2 regions of the Paenibacillus sp. FSL M8-0212 genome follow, and region 1 is predicted to be linked to the other one. Evidence: riboswitches for the same ligand, from Rfam matches in the RefSeq annotation. Region 1 holds a riboswitch; the other holds the start of a gene.
The links. Region 1 has a riboswitch for glycine ahead of sdaAB (L-serine ammonia-lyase, iron-sulfur-dependent subunit beta). Riboswitches for the same ligand answer to the same signal wherever they lie in the genome.

Region 1 (7,875 bases):
CGGGGAACTCGAGTACAGTCACAGTTCATGTGAAGAGCCTTCGGGCCAAGCTTGGTGACGAGCCCCATCATCCACGCTGGATTCAGACGGTGTGGGGCAGTGGTTACCGGTTCGTGGGGGAGCCTGAGGAATGAAGTTGAAGTACTGGTTAATGCTTGCCTTCCTCATTGTAATGCTGCTGCCTGTCGCTGCTGGGTGGGCGCTGTACTCCCTGTATAACTATTACAATGATCAGCGTGCCGTAACAGAATATGTAGAGTTGTCCAGACAATTGGCTCCTATTGAACTGGCTTTATCTGACCCGGGACTGTACCAGCTGCACTCGCCTGATGTTTTCGCTGCACTCTCCGAATTGGAGAATGGTCGGGTGAACTTTGATCTGTATTTACCAACAGGGATTCGGGTGTACACATCAGGGGGGAGTACATGGTCTGCTGGAGCTTACACCGTTGGGGGGGCGGAGCTGTATCGTAATTTGTACAACTTACAGATTCGTCATCGTACATTCTCGTTGAAGAAACCCGTGTGGGAAAAAGGTGAGTTGGTCGGCATTTACGAAATCGTCATGCTGCGTGGAGATTGGCTAGAAGGCATTTCCTTGCGGACTACCTGGGTCATGGGTCTCGCTGCTACTTTCTTTATCCTGTTATACGGAACAGTGCTGTGGTTGCTATCTCGAAAGCTCTTTCGGCCGATGAAATATCTTATAGAACGAATGGATGCTTTTGCACGGGGAGAGGCTGCTACGGATGAGGTACCTGTTCGTCATGATGAAATGGGCATCTTGCTCCAACAGTTTGATGCAATGCAAAACAAGATCAGACATACTCAGGCCGATGTGGAGAGGGAGCAAAAAGAAAAAGAGCTCATGATCGCCTCGTTATCCCATGATCTGAAAACACCGTTGATGTCCATTAGTGCCTATACGGAAGTACTTAACGGTGATCGTCAACTGAAACGCCTTGAAAGGCAGGAATATCAGGATGTGCTGCTCGGAAATGTGGAGCGGATGAAACAGATGATTAGTGAACTTGAGATGTATACGGCGCTGGGTTCCAGTGAATCGGAGATGGCCATGGTTAAGGTGGAAGGTGAAGAGTTTTTTGATATGCTGCTTGGGAGCTATGAGGGACTTGCCGAGCGTGGTCAGATTGACGTGAAGATGGATGTCCGCACAGATCAACTGTACCGAGTTCATCCCGAACAACTGATGCGCCTGACAGATAATCTGATAAATAATGCACTACGCCACACAAGGACGAACGGTGTAATGGGACTAGGGGTTATTGCTTCAGATTGGGAGCTTCCTGAATGGATTATTCCTTCGCTTAGAGCTGAATTGGATAACTACAGGGCTGGAGCAACATTGATCATAGTACAAAACGAAGGTCCTGCTATTCCTGAGGAACAGCTCATTCGTATCTTCGAACCCTATGTTCAACACCAGAATCAGGAGGAGAAGACGTATGCAGGTGGTTCGGGATTGGGATTGAGTATAGCCAAACGGGTTGCAATAAAGCACGGAGGGGATATGCGCATGTGGTCATACGAAGGATATGGAACGCTGGCAGCATGCCGATTGCCTGAACATGGAGAATGTAAACGCAGAGAGGGTGGATAAGATGATGAAAAAAGGATGGATGATGCTGGGTACTGCTGTGTTGGCAGGCGCCCTGCTTGGAGGTTGCGCGGAGAAGGATATGCTGGCTATGTCAGGAGATGAGATGATTGAGAAGGTTGTCTCAGCAGAAACAGAACCCGCCTCGTATTATGCGGAAGGTGTGATGAAGATATGGGCGGATGACAAGCTGACTAACACGATGCAAATTAAGGAATGGGTAGATGGTGAAACCGGACGAAAGCGCACGGAAACATCAGAGAATGGCAATGTCAGTTACGCAGTTAATGATGGAAAGAAGATCATCATATATGAAAAAGAAACAGGGGCAGCATATTCCATGGATGCATCATCCGTGTCACAACAACCTAATCAAACCCAGAAGCAAATATTGCTCGATCAACTAGAGCGGTTACGTACTACGCATGATGTGAATATGATGGGACAGGAGAAACTTCATGGACAGGACGTCATTCATATTGAATTGACACCAAAAGAAGAAGGCGCATTCTCCATATCTTCAGAGTATTGGGTAGATCCCAAAACGTGGATGATTGTCAAAGTAAACAGCGCGTATGGGGATGGAAAATCAGAAATGGTCTATGATCCGATTCAGTATGACCCTGAATTCACAAAGGATACTTTCGTAATTGACATCCCTAAGGAGGTCGATGTGAAGGACTTGAACGATATGATGCAGAATTCCGAAGTGACTCTAGAGGAAGCGGAAAAAGCGTTGGAACAGCCGTTCCTACAGGACATGAGTGGAGAATTCGAACTATCACGGATCGAAATGTCTACATTGCGCGGTGAGCTGAGCAGAGATGAAGTAACCTTGTATTATGTAAGTAACGACAAGGTAGAAGTCAGCCTGACGGTATTCAAGATGCCGGAAGAAAATGTGGACGATACACTAATGCCGGATGAAGCCAAGATTAAGGTTCGTAACACCGAGGGTTCATATATGAAGAGCATTCGGAACATATCATGGAGTGAGAATGGCTTGCGGTACTCCATCATGGGTGAGAACGAAGGATGGACGAAAGAGAAGCTTCAAGCTTGGATAAATGAATTGAAGCTGCCTAATCATTCCTAATGAGTTGATAAAGATGGTAATTATACGTCACTTTTATTGACATATAATGTGTAGCATATTAATCTGTAAGTATATGTACCAGATATGATCCAATAGAACAGAAGACACACGTTCGATGTGAGTTGAACGAGGAAGTGAATATAAGCGGATGATAACGAGCGGGAGAGTCCTGGGTTAGCCGAGCACAATGGCTAGTGCTCAGGCACCGAAGGAGCAAGCTGCTACGCACCCGGCGCAGTGGTTAATCTCTCAGGTAAATGTACCATCGTTGGACGCAACTCTGGAGAGTGCGCGAACTGCGCCACCCAAGGGGTATATGATCAGTCAGACCGGTGAACTTGTCTGTAATCGCAGGCAATGCACCTTGTCGTGAGACACTGCTGATCGTGAAACTCTCAGGTATCGAGGACAGAGAGAGGGCCTGAGGCCTTCTTCTGTCCTTTTTTGATGTCATCATACCCCCTAAATAAGGGGACATTGTGGATGGAACTCCTGGATCGAAATGACGAATACATTTTACAAATATGAATCATGATTAATAATGGAGGGTTAAAAGGTGCGATTTAAAGATGTTTTCTCAATTATTGGTCCGTCCATGACGGGGCCTTCAAGTTCACATACAGCTGGTGCGGCAAGGTTAGGAAGAATCGCTCGTCAGTGGCTGGGATGTAAGCCAGATCGTGCCCGGCTGACGTTATACGGTTCATTCGCTGACACGTATCAGGGGCACGGAACAGATCTGGCACTGATCGGCGGTCTTTTGGACTATGTCACAGACGATCCACGTATCCCGGATGCAGAGCAATACGCAGAGGAAGCAGGCATGGAGGTTGAGTTTTATACAAGTGGCCTGCCTGCTCCTCATCCGAATACGGTCAAAATTGAGTTGTGGCATGGAGAACGTGCCTGCTCCTTAATCGGTGCATCCATTGGTGGTGGCAGTGTATCGGTGCATGCGATGAATGATTTTCGTGTTCAGATTAGTGGTGAGTTTCCAACACTCGTTCTGCGACATGCAGACAAGGCAGGGGTGCTTGCATCGGTAACGTCCACGATCAGTTCATCCGGGGTTAACATCGGCTATATGCAGGTGGACCGGAAAGCCCGTGATGGCGAAGCACTTACCGCGATGGAAATGGATGGTGTACCTAATCCTGATATGCTCAAGCGTCTAAAGGAGCTGGACCATGTGTTAGACATTCGTGTTATCGATTTGAAGAGAGGAGTTGATTCGGATGCGGTTTAAACATTTGCACGAACTGAATACGATCTGTACAGCGGAATCCAAAACCATTGCTCAGCTGATGATCGAGGAGCAGGTTCAGGAGACCAATACACCGGAAGCGGATGTTGTGAAGCAGATGTCTGAATATTATCAGGTGATGAAGGAAGCGGTACGCAAAGGGTTAACGGAAGATACAACATCACGCAGTGGATTAACAGGTGGAGACGGTAAAAAAATGGCCGAGTACATTCGCAAGGGTGAGACTTGCTCAGGAGATGCTTCCGCACTTGCCATGGCGTATGCCCTGTGTGTATCTGAAGTGAATGCCTCCATGGGGCGGATTGTGGCAACACCAACAGCAGGTTCCTGCGGCATCATCCCGGGTGTGTTTATCAGTTCACAAGAGCGGTTTGGCTGGACGGACGAACATTTGGTGAACGGGTTGTTCTGTGCGGGAGCGATTGGTTATGTTATTGCCAACAATTCATTTATCTCCGGTGCCGAAGGTGGCTGTCAGGCGGAAGTGGGTTCAGCTATCGGCATGGCTGCGGGTGCCATGGTTGAACTGCGTGGAGGTACACCGGAACAGGTCGTTCATGCCGTTGGTTTGGCGTTAAAAAATACACTGGGCCTGATCTGCGATCCGGTTGCAGGCCTCGTTGAAATTCCTTGCATCGTCCGTAATGGACTGGGTGCGGTTACGGCGCTGGCTGCGGCTGACATGGCCCTGGCCGGAGTGCGTAGCGCCATTCCGTCAGACGAAGTCATCGACGTCATGCTGGAAGTAGGCAGCGCGATGCCGAGCCGCCATCGGGAGACAGCCCAGGGCGGACTGGCCCAGACACCAACCGGCCGCAAAATGATGCAGAAGTTGGCTAAACCAAAGGCAAAGCGTGCCGAGCCTGAGTCGGAGTCAAAGCCAGCGGATTCTGACACAACTACAAGTGGGGCGGACAATGCTCAAGTGGACAAGGATACTCAGGTTTAAGCTGAACCGGGACCATCGATATATAAATCAGTGACATTATGATGTATAACGGCTATACAAAAACAAGCGTCCGCGAACCTAAATCCGGGTTCTGCAGGACGCTTGTTTTATGCTGCCAGATGAAGCGAAGATAGGCTATTTATATGTGACTTCAGATGTATGTGTATTATGACTCTAGTCCTGGCTCACAGCCGTACTCAGTACGGCATATCCATACGCGGGCAGTTCAATGGCGAGTACGCCATCTTCCTTGGCGGTACGATGGTTTCCGCCGAATAACTCGGTCCATTCCTCGTCACCAGCCTCCAGCTCGACAATAGCCGTCTCTTCTGATCGATTGAACAGAACCAGAATGCGTTCCTCCTCATTTTGCCGCTCAAATACCAGTTGGCTGCCATCGGGACGAGCCTGCAGGAAACGAACGGTGCCTTCTGCACGCAGGGCAGGGTGAGCATGACGCAGGGAGATCAATTTCTGATAAAAGTCGAGCAGCTCCCGGTCCTGCTTCGCTTCGTCCCATTCCATGCATTTACGGCAGCCTGGATCATGTTCGCCGTCCATGCCAATCTCGTCTCCGTAATAGATGCACGGAGCGCCCATATAACTGAACTGGAATAACGCAGCCAGCTTCATCTTGCGCTGGTCGCCTTCACACAGCGTGAGCAGCCGCGGGGTATCGTGGCTGTCGAGCAAGTTGAACGCTACCTCGCTGGCTTGAAGCGGATAACGGGACAACTGTCGTCCGATGGAGTTCGCGAACTGTTCGGCGTGCATTGTATTTTTCACAAAGAAAGCATTCACGGCATCGGTAAACGGATAGTTCATGGACGCATCGAACTGGTCACCTTGCAGCCAGGAGGAAGACTCGTTCCATACTTCGCCCAAAATGTAGGCATCCGGGTTAGCGGCTTTGACTACACGGCGGAAATCGCGCCAGAATGCATCGTCCACTTCGTCTGCCACATCCAGCCGCCATCCGTCCGCGCCCACTTCCTTGATCCAGTACTCAGCAACCTCCAGCAGATAGGCCTTAACTTCGGCATTCTCCGTATTCAGCTTTGGCATGTGCGCTTCGAATCCGAAGGTCTCATACGTAGGAATACCGTCCTTCACGTCCAGCGGGTATTCGTGTACATGGAACCAGTCCTTGTATTTGGATTGTTCTCCGTTCTTCTGCACATCCACAAACGGCGCAAATGTCTTCCCGGAATGGTTGAACACAGCATCCAGCAGTACACGAATTCCACGTGCATGGCACAGCTCGACCAGTCGTTTCACGGTATCTGCGTCACCAAAGTGCCGGTCTACCCGCAGGTAGTCTTCTGTATCGTATTTGTGATTGGTGGTGGCTTCGAAGATGGGTGTGAAGTAGATCGCATTAATGCCAAGATCGCTGATGTAATCCAGATGGTCGATCACGCCCTGAAGGTCACCGCCGAAGAAATTGAAAGGTGTTGGCTCGCCGCCCCACGGCTCTACCTTTTCCGGACTGATATCCGGGTTGCCGTTGGCGAATCGTTCAGGAAAAATCTGATAGAACACCGCATCCTTAACCCATGCAGGGGGTGTGAATACAGCTCTGGCATGAATATAAGGGAACTGGAACATACGACCCGGATCGTCCGGTTCTTCTTCCTGGAAGTCCGTCTCGGTCATCCAGATCTGTTCTTCGCCGCTTTTGAGCAGAAAAGAGTATTTGAGTCGGTGGTAGGGAGGTTTCACTTCGCCTTCGAAGTAATCGAACATGGAGTCAGAGGTGAACTTCGTTAAGGGAACCAGCGCTTTGGTTGCATCCCACGCATATTTATCCCCGGTCAGGGCATGTACCTCGGTCAGATCATTCTTTTTGGCACGCAAACGCAGATGGATTGTATCTTGGTCATAGGCATAGGCCCAGTTTCGTTTCGGTTGATGATAGATGGCTTCCAGCAGCATAATGAATTTCCTCCCGTCAGGTGTAGAACTAGTATGTACTTGGTAGACTTGATGGATATGACGTTACCCGAGTTAATGGATAAGCTATAATTAGAATGCGTGATAACGCGAGACTTCAACAAGACATGAATCCATATGGTATAGACAGCTTTTATCATGATGATGCTCAGATATATCATTAACCCAATGAGGGCAGAAAGGAAACGATTATTCGGATGAAAACCAAACTGTTATATATTGAAGATGATACGGAAATTGCGACTTGGGTCAGAGCCGATCTGGAGGAGCGCGGTTATGAGGTGGTATGGCTCGGCAGTGGTGAAGGTGCAGCGGAGGCTGCTGTCGGTTGCTCACTCATTATTCTGGATGTCATGCTGCCCGGGCTGGATGGATTTACGGTAGGCCAGCGACTGAAAAAAGAACATCCTGCCGTGCCCATTGTCATGCTCTCGGCCAGAACGTCTATTGACGACAAGTTACACGGTCTTGATTTTGCCGATGACTATGTGACCAAACCATTTCACCCCGATGAACTGGCTGCCCGGATTGAAGTACAGCTGCGTAAGGCAGGAACAGCGGTATCCACGGATGCTGCCCTGAAGCTGGATCATCTCTCCATCTATGAGAAGGACAACCGGATCGTTAATGAGGAGACGGGGGATGAGATTATTTTATCGGGAAAACAGTTCCACATCTTCGCCTACCTGCTACGACATATGGGCATGATTCGAACCAAAGAGCAGATCTATGAAGCCGTTTGGAACGAGCCCTATCTGGATGGGGACAAAACTTTAATGGTACATATTCGGCATCTACGCGAAAAGCTGGAGCTTGATCCGGCCAATCCTGCAATTATTCAGACGGTCCGTGGTGTGGGATATCGTGTGAAGAAGCCATGATCCGGTGGTTCAGGGAACGGAAGATCATGAAGGGAGAACGAAGCATGATTCAAAAGCAATCCGGGCGGCGCAAGCTTCGCTTTGGGCGGTCCTTGATGTCCAGATACATCCTCC
Region 2 (7,875 bases), 2.2 Mb from region 1:
ATAATGGTTGACCTCCAATTTCGGTTTTACTACGATAAAATCCAACAAGTTCCTGGGACAGGTAATGAATGAGTTCATCCCTGATTCCCTTTTCCAGCAATGTAATCATTTCTTCCTGCAATAACAGGGCGCTGATCTCACTGAGAACCTCCAGGCTTTCCTTGGATAATTCTCTGGGACCGAGCATCAAGAGGACATGGGTAACTCCTGCCGGATCATCCGGCTTACGAAGAAGTGGCTCAGTGAGTTGAAACAAGCTAATGGACGGCCTATAAATTCCCTCACTGCGTGTATGAAACAGCGCAAGTCTTGTGCCGGGAATCTTCTGACTCCCCACTGCCTCACGTGCCTCCAACCGTTTCGCGATCTCCCCCGGTTCCTTCAACACACCAGTTCCATGGAGTACGTTGCACATCGCATACACCGTTTTATAGAATCCAATGTCCAGATTATCCAGCGGGTACACCTGAAACTTGCCAATAATTCGGACGATTTCAACTAAAATAGCTTCCATTCCATCCGGGTCAGAGTAACGACTTGTCGTCTGAACCTCTGCTTCACGGGGCTTATTATGCTGTCGTTGTAATGTTGTTGTTCGGATAAAATGACGCAGACGTTCGCTCTCTTCCGCCGTAAGCAGTGGACTCACCTTGTAATACTGATGCTCATCCATCGGCAGATCGACAGTGGATAAGACCAGATCATATTGATCTGTAGGTATCCGGGCAGCCTCGTACCAGGACACGCTATCCATGATCCGAATCTCGGGAATCTCCTTGGATAATCGGCTAGACAGCATGCGTGATGATCCAATTCCGCTTGTACACACGATGATCGCCCGGATCTCCCGTTTCAATGCACGTAACCTCTCGATGGAAGCTCCAAAGTGCATAACCAAGAAACCAATCTCCTCATCCGGAACGTCTGTGCCTGGCCAAGCTTGCCCCACAGATTTTTTGACATCTTCAAAAAGTGAATCATAATCCTTGCGAATCTGCTGCAAAAGCGGATTACGAATCATCTGTTGTCCTTCAATTCGCTCCATGACAGGTTGCATGTGACCAAGCAAACCTTCACGAAGCAAACGATCCTCATGAAAGGCGTAATGCGTTCTCGCCTGCATCTGATCAATCAGTGAATGTACCCTGTCCAGTAAAATCAAGTCGTCTATTGGCAACAGCCGCGAAGAGTGAATCCGCTGCTCTGTCTCAATTAATAGTCTATGAAAATAAGCTTGCTCATCTTGGGAGAATGTCAGCCCCAGCTGGGTGGATAACACACCACACAAGCGGGAAGCCATATAAGGTGGAACCTTCATTTCATCCTGCTCTGCGACTTCATCTCCCTTGTTCACCAGGGGAGGTATACGGCCAATGCCAAAGCCTTTACGAATCCGTACAACCGCTACGGATAATTGAATCAGCAACTTCATGTATTGGCGTTCCGGGATGTTCTCCAGCCATTCGATATCTGGTTGCCATAACGCATTCTCGACCGTAAGCACATCACCGTGCCCAATCATATCCAACAGTTTTTGGTTTGCGATGGAGCCTCCCTGTTCTGGCTGTCTTCCGAATAGGTCGGACTCATCCAGAAATTCGAGAGCAAGTGCAGCTATGGCTGTGCGATGAATCGTCTCACTTCCGTTAATCTTGACGCCATATCCACGTCTGCGAACCAGCTTCAGTCCCGCCTGACGAATTCGTGACTCCAGATCGTCCAGATCAGTGGTTACGGTGGATACGGTCACTTTCAGATCCGAAGCCAAGGCGAGTAACTTTACAGGCTCCGGTTCATCCAGCAGGATGCAAAGCATGAAGAGCTTACGCTCTTCCGGCGTAAACTCTACATATTCTTTACCCTCTAGTTGCTGGCGCAATATAGCCAGATCATCGGAACCAGCATCAATTCGGATACCGGTTCCTGATTTTTTTTCCAGCCTCATGCCCAAAGGTTCAAGCCATTGTTCAATCATTTGCAGCTCCCGGTGAACCGTTCGGGTACTGACCTTTACTTCAACGGCGATTTCGCCAGCAGTTACTTCATGTGGATGCTCCAGCAGGAACTCCACGATTTCACGTTGTCTTTTGGTAATACTCATATCTCAGCCTCCGGCTCAGGGAAAACGAATGCGTGCAATTACTTTAGACGTTCAACGAGCGCATCGTATTCCGGGCTTTTTAGGAAGTTGTCGATGGATATATGTTCTGCGTTCGGCGCAACGGAGCGGGCACGATCGGTTAATATTTGTTGTGTGATGACCACATCTGCATCCGGCGGGATATCACTGATAGCCGTATTGGTCACCGTAACGTCAATCCCCTCTGCCTTCATCTTCTTGCGTAGAATGGAAGCACCCATGGCGCTCGACCCCATGCCTGCATCACAGGAGAAGACAATTTTCTTCACGTCTGTTTTGACTGTAGAAGAAGCCGTATCTGCGGCTCTGTCTGCTTCACGATGGTTAGCCGTAATGCCAGCGTTTGGAACGGTTCCTTGACTCTTCATATCTTTCATCCGACTGGATGCGGACTCCAGATCTTCGTCCTTTTGTTTACCCGTTTTCAGCAACACTGCTGCTACCAGGAAGGAAACGACGGCTGCTACAAGCACCCCTGCGAGCATTGGCAGATATCCACCTTTCGGTGTTAAGAGGAAATACGCGATAATACTACCCGGTGATGGTGCTGAAACAAGTCCTGCTCCGGTGAGCATAAATGTTAATGTACCTGCGACGCCACCCGCAATTGCGGCAAGAATCAGAATCGGTCTCATCAAAATGTAAGGGAAGTAGATCTCATGAATTCCCCCGAAGAAATGAATGATAACGGCACCTGGTGCAGAAGATTTGGCCATTCCGCGTCCGAAGAAACAGTAAGCAAGCAAGATACCAAGTCCCGGACCCGGGTTCGATTCAAGCATGTATAATACGGATTGCCCTAACTCTCTCGCTTGATCTGTTGCAATTGGTGTCAGAATCCCGTGGTTGATTGCATTGTTCAGGAACAATACTTTACCTGGTTCAATGATTAGGTTGACCAGCGGCAGCAAACCAAGATTCATTAAGCCTTGTACCCCGGCAGATAATACTTTGCTAATTGCTTCTACAGCAGGCCCGATGCCCAGTAGCGCAAAAATCCCCAAGATCCCGCCAATAATACCGGCTGAAAAGTTGTTAACCAGCATTTCAAATCCGGCTCTAACTTTACCTTCGATCGATTTATCAAACTTTTTGATGATCCATGCTGCCAGTGGTCCGGCAATCATGGCACCTAGGAACATCGGGATATCACTACCCACGATGACCCCGATGGTCATAATGGCACCCACGACACCACCACGCTGACCATGCACCATCGTACCACCGGTGTAACCAATTAACAGTGGCAGCAAATATTTGATCATCGGATCGACTAGCTGCGCAAGCGTCTCGTTAGGGAACCAGCCTGTTGGAATGAACAGAGCCGTAATTAATCCCCAGGCAATAAACGCTCCCATATTCGGCATGACCATACCACTCAGGAATCGGCCAAAACGCTGAACACCTACCCGTAGCCCACCTTTGGAATTGGACGATTGGTCCAAATTACTCATTGTATTATCCTCCTTGGATCAAGTGATTATGATTTATGAAAGGGGTATCATTTCTCCCCTGCTGTAATCCTAAGCGAGAATGCTCTCCTGTTCAATCAAATGAAAGCGTACTTTCGTCATGAACAATGATGACAACATTAGGTTATGTAATCGTTTTAATTGATGCATAATGTCTGAACCCACTGGTACACAAGGCTTTTTTTGCCTATGACTTTTATCATTTCCAAAATCAATTTCTAACCTATAGCTTGGTCTAGTCAGGCGATTCACATCCACAATCTGCTTCAATCCGCATTGGAAACCATTCTCGGAAAGCACAAAAAACCTGTGCAAGCCTCAGGCTCACACAGGTCGAAACAATATAAAGTTCATTTCAATTTATGATAAAATGTATGTTAATAAGTACAAGTTCGTTGATACTATTCTTCCGTATGTTTACGATACGCGTCTGCATTCATCAATGTAGACAATGCTGCTGTCAGATCTCCCTCAACACGGATTTCAATCATCCAGCCTTCCTCGTATGGAGAGCTGTTGACAAGTTCAGGGGAGTCCTGCAACGAATCATTCACTGCAATAATTGAACCAGTGACGGGAGAAAACAAGTCCGAAACCGTTTTGACCGATTCGATCGTTCCAATGCTGTCCTCTGCTTTTACATTGGTTTCAAGGTCAGGCAATTCCACAAACACAATGTCACCCAGCTGATGCTGCGCGAACTCGGTAATGCCAATACGTACAGTATCCTCCCCTACGGTTTGCACCCATTCGTGCTCTTCACTGTACAGGAAATCACTTTTCAATTCGCTCATCGATATCCGCCTCGCTTTTCATTAATGAGTACATGCGTTCTTTGACCTTAACCTTTTTCCCAGAACATAGCGTATGATATTTATGAATCAAATGTCAAGATACCTCACAATTTATTTGCTGAACACCTCTAAATCCTGTAACCCGATTACACTCTTTCTTCATATACTGGTGAACATTACAATAGTAAGCGCAGTCTTTTTAAATACACGAACAATAATATTTAAGATAAATTAAATATTCGGTTTTTAGTTATGATCTATGACATCGTTCTTGACATCGGCAGTGGATTCACGTTTTAATGAGAGGAGTAAATGTGTTTATTGGACTATGTTATACCCGCGGATGAATGTAAAGGGAGAGATTACCCGTGACACCCGATTCGGGATGTACATGAGGTAACGCCGAAGGAGTAAACCACCGATAAGCGGGGGTGAATCTCTCAGGCAAAAGGACTTTTACGGGACGCAACTCTGGAGAGCATCTATTCGCCCTGTGCGGGCGTTATGATCACCCAAGGGGAAACCTGCTGCACAACGCAGCGGGGTAACTCTCAGGTACAAGGGACAGAGCCTTAGAATACAGCGTGCTACTTGGCATGCCGATTCTTTGGCCTGTCCTTTTCCTTTTTCCCAAAAAACGAAAAACAGGATGTAGAACGGCGCTGCCATAGCTGCCTTACCATACTTATGTGATGAAAATATCTAGCGGAAAAATGTAAAAATACCATGGTTCATTGATCCACGATTGTATATCCGGCCGGTTGACGGCCCATGACGAGGTGATTTGATGTCCGATTTGCTTAGAACACCACTCTTCCCACTGTATCAGCAATACGAAGGCGTACGGTGCATTGATTTTGGAGGCTGGGAGCTTCCAGTGCAATTTAGCGGAATCCAGAAAGAACATGAAGCGGTGCGTGAGCGTGCTGGACTGTTTGATGTATCCCATATGGGCGAATTCACAGTACAGGGTGAGCAGGCTGAAGTTTTTTTGCAACAAATGATGACCAATGATGTGACCACGCTCGTTCCGGGTCAAGCCCAGTACACCCTGATGTGTTACCCAGATGGCGGTGTGGTGGATGATCTGCTCGTGTATAAGCTGGAAGATCAGCATTACATGCTCGTTGTTAATGCCTCCAACATCGACAAGGATTGGGCGTGGCTACAAGAGCACTTGATCCCTGGCGTAAGCATGACTAACGATTCGGAGCAGACGGCGCTGCTCGCCTTGCAAGGTCCACTGGCTGTAGACATTATCGGGAAAGTTACAGATACGGATGTATCCACGATTGAACCGTTTCGTTTTGTGCAGGATGCCGAAGTCTGTGGAGTAAAATTGCTGTTGTCCCGTACCGGTTATACCGGTGAAGATGGCTTTGAACTATATGTACCTGCGGACCAGGCTGCTGAGGTGTGGAATGGATTAATGCAAGCTGGTGAAGGTTACGGACTGGTACCAACCGGACTTGGTGCCCGGGATACACTACGATTTGAAGCGAAGCTCCCCCTGTATGGACAGGAATTGTCGGCAACCATCTCTCCGCTCGAAGCTGGCGTAGGCATGTTTGTGAAGCTGAATGCCGGACCTTTTATCGGATACGAAGCCTTGTTACAGCAAAAAACTGACGGGCCTGCCCGCAAACTGGTCGGCATCGAAGTGCTGGAGCGTGGTATTCCCCGGCCCCACTATCCGATTTACGCCGAAGGCGTACAGATTGGTGAAGTTACTACAGGCACACAATCACCTACATTGAAGCGTAATCTGGGGCTTGCCCTCATCGACAGCAAATACGCTGCGCTGGGAACCCCGCTGGAGATTGAGATCCGCGGCAAGAAACTAAAAGCCGAGGTCGTGAAGACCCCTTTTCATAAACGGACACGTACGTCGAAGACACCTACTCAAGGAGCTGATCAAGCATGAGCAAGCACCGTTACATTCCCATGACTGAGCAAGATCAGAGCGCCATGCTCGCAACCATCGGTGTGGATACGCTGGAGGATCTGTTTCAGGACATTCCAAAAGAGATCCGTTATCAGGGCGAGCTGCCCGTATCCTCCAAACTTGATGAATATGCGCTGACACGTCACATGTCCAAACAAGCTGGTGCCAACTCCAATTTCGAAACACACGCCAGCTTCCTCGGCGCAGGCATATATGATCATCATGTTCCTTCCGTCATCAATCATGTCATTTCCCGTTCCGAGTTCTACACTGCCTACACACCTTATCAGCCTGAGATCAGCCAAGGTGAACTACAGGCCATTTTCGAATTTCAATCCTACATCTGTGAATTAACAGGTATGGCTGTAGCCAATGCCAGCATGTATGACGGCGCAACTGCCTTTGCAGAAGCAGGTAATCTGGCCGCAGCAGCAACACGTCGCAAACAGCTTATCGTATCCCGTACCGTTCATCCGGAAGCCCGTCAGGTATTGCAGGCGTATGCGCACGGATTGAGCCTCGAGATTGTTGAGATTGGTTATAAGGATGGCGTCACTGATTGGGATGCCCTGCAAGCCGCCATATCGGACGATACCGCTGCTGTCATGATCCAGAGTCCAAACTTCTTTGGTGCTGTGGAAAATGTAAAACAAGCGGCTGACCTCGTGCATGCGCACAAAGGCCTGCTCGTTGTAAGTGCTAACCCGCTATCGCTGGGTCTGCTGGAAGCCCCAGGCAAGCTGGGTGCCGACATCGTTGTTGGCGATGCGCAGCCCCTCGGTATCGCCGCTTCACTCGGCGGCCCGACATGCGGATATTTCGCCGTATCCCAGCCTCATATGCGCCGAATTCCTGGCCGAATTGTAGGCCAGACAACCGATCGCAATGGCAAACGTGGATTTGTACTCACACTGCAAGCACGTGAGCAGCATATCCGCCGCGAAAAGGCGACCTCCAATATCTGTTCCAACCAGGCTTTGCTCGCGCTTAGCGCATCTGTATATATGTCCATCATGGGTAAACAGGGCATGATCGATGTCGCGGATCTGAATTTGCAAAAGAGTCATTACACCCTGAATACATTAACTGCGATTCCTCGAGTTGGCCTTACTTTTAATGCACCAACATTTAATGAGTTTGTGATTAAACTTCCTGAAGGAACAGACTTGGATACTCTTCAGTTGAAACTGCTGGATGCAGGCTTTATTGGTGGCTACGAACTCGGACGTGATTATCCGGAGCTTGCCGGACATATGCTGATTGCTGTTACGGAACGGCGCACTAAGGAAGAGATTGACGAATTCGCACGAGCATTGGAGGGATCACTGTGACTCAGGAAACGACGACGACAACGACAACATCGGTACAAGGACAATCGGTAACAGGTACCTCTTTCTCCACTTCGGCTCAATCTGAGACAGATACAACATTCAGTGCACAGACCTTATCTCCTGCTCCGGAACAATCATTGATTTTTGAACTCAGCAGCCCTGGACGTGTCGCTTATTCCTTGCCAGAATGTGA

Region 2: linked by a shared signal. The riboswitch ahead of gcvT (glycine cleavage system aminomethyltransferase GcvT) and the one ahead of sdaAB (L-serine ammonia-lyase, iron-sulfur-dependent subunit beta) in region 1 are both predicted to bind glycine.

The regions. Positions count from the first base shown of each region.
Region 1 is NZ_JBBORP010000001.1:1,947,984-1,955,858, reverse strand. It holds gene MKX68_RS08590 (response regulator transcription factor) at 1-134, shown strand, start outside; gene MKX68_RS08585 (sensor histidine kinase) at 131-1,621, shown strand; gene MKX68_RS08580 (LolA family protein) at 1,557-2,714, shown strand; glycine riboswitch at 2,864-2,988, shown strand; glycine riboswitch at 2,993-3,128, shown strand; gene sdaAB (L-serine ammonia-lyase, iron-sulfur-dependent subunit beta) at 3,271-3,960, shown strand; gene sdaAA (L-serine ammonia-lyase, iron-sulfur-dependent, subunit alpha) at 3,950-4,927, shown strand; gene MKX68_RS08565 (alpha-glycosidase) at 5,102-6,862, opposite strand; gene MKX68_RS08560 (response regulator transcription factor) at 7,078-7,761, shown strand; gene MKX68_RS08555 (HAMP domain-containing sensor histidine kinase) at 7,806-7,875, shown strand, end outside.
Region 2 is NZ_JBBORP010000001.1:4,146,909-4,154,783, reverse strand. It holds gene MKX68_RS18345 (BglG family transcription antiterminator) at 1-2,101, opposite strand, end outside; gene MKX68_RS18350 (PTS sugar transporter subunit IIA) at 1-2, opposite strand, end outside; gene MKX68_RS18340 (PTS mannitol transporter subunit IICB) at 2,140-3,594, opposite strand; gene gcvH (glycine cleavage system protein GcvH) at 4,014-4,406, opposite strand; glycine riboswitch at 4,750-4,872, shown strand; glycine riboswitch at 4,876-4,976, shown strand; gene gcvT (glycine cleavage system aminomethyltransferase GcvT) at 5,194-6,330, shown strand; gene gcvPA (aminomethyl-transferring glycine dehydrogenase subunit GcvPA) at 6,327-7,682, shown strand; gene gcvPB (aminomethyl-transferring glycine dehydrogenase subunit GcvPB) at 7,820-7,875, shown strand, end outside.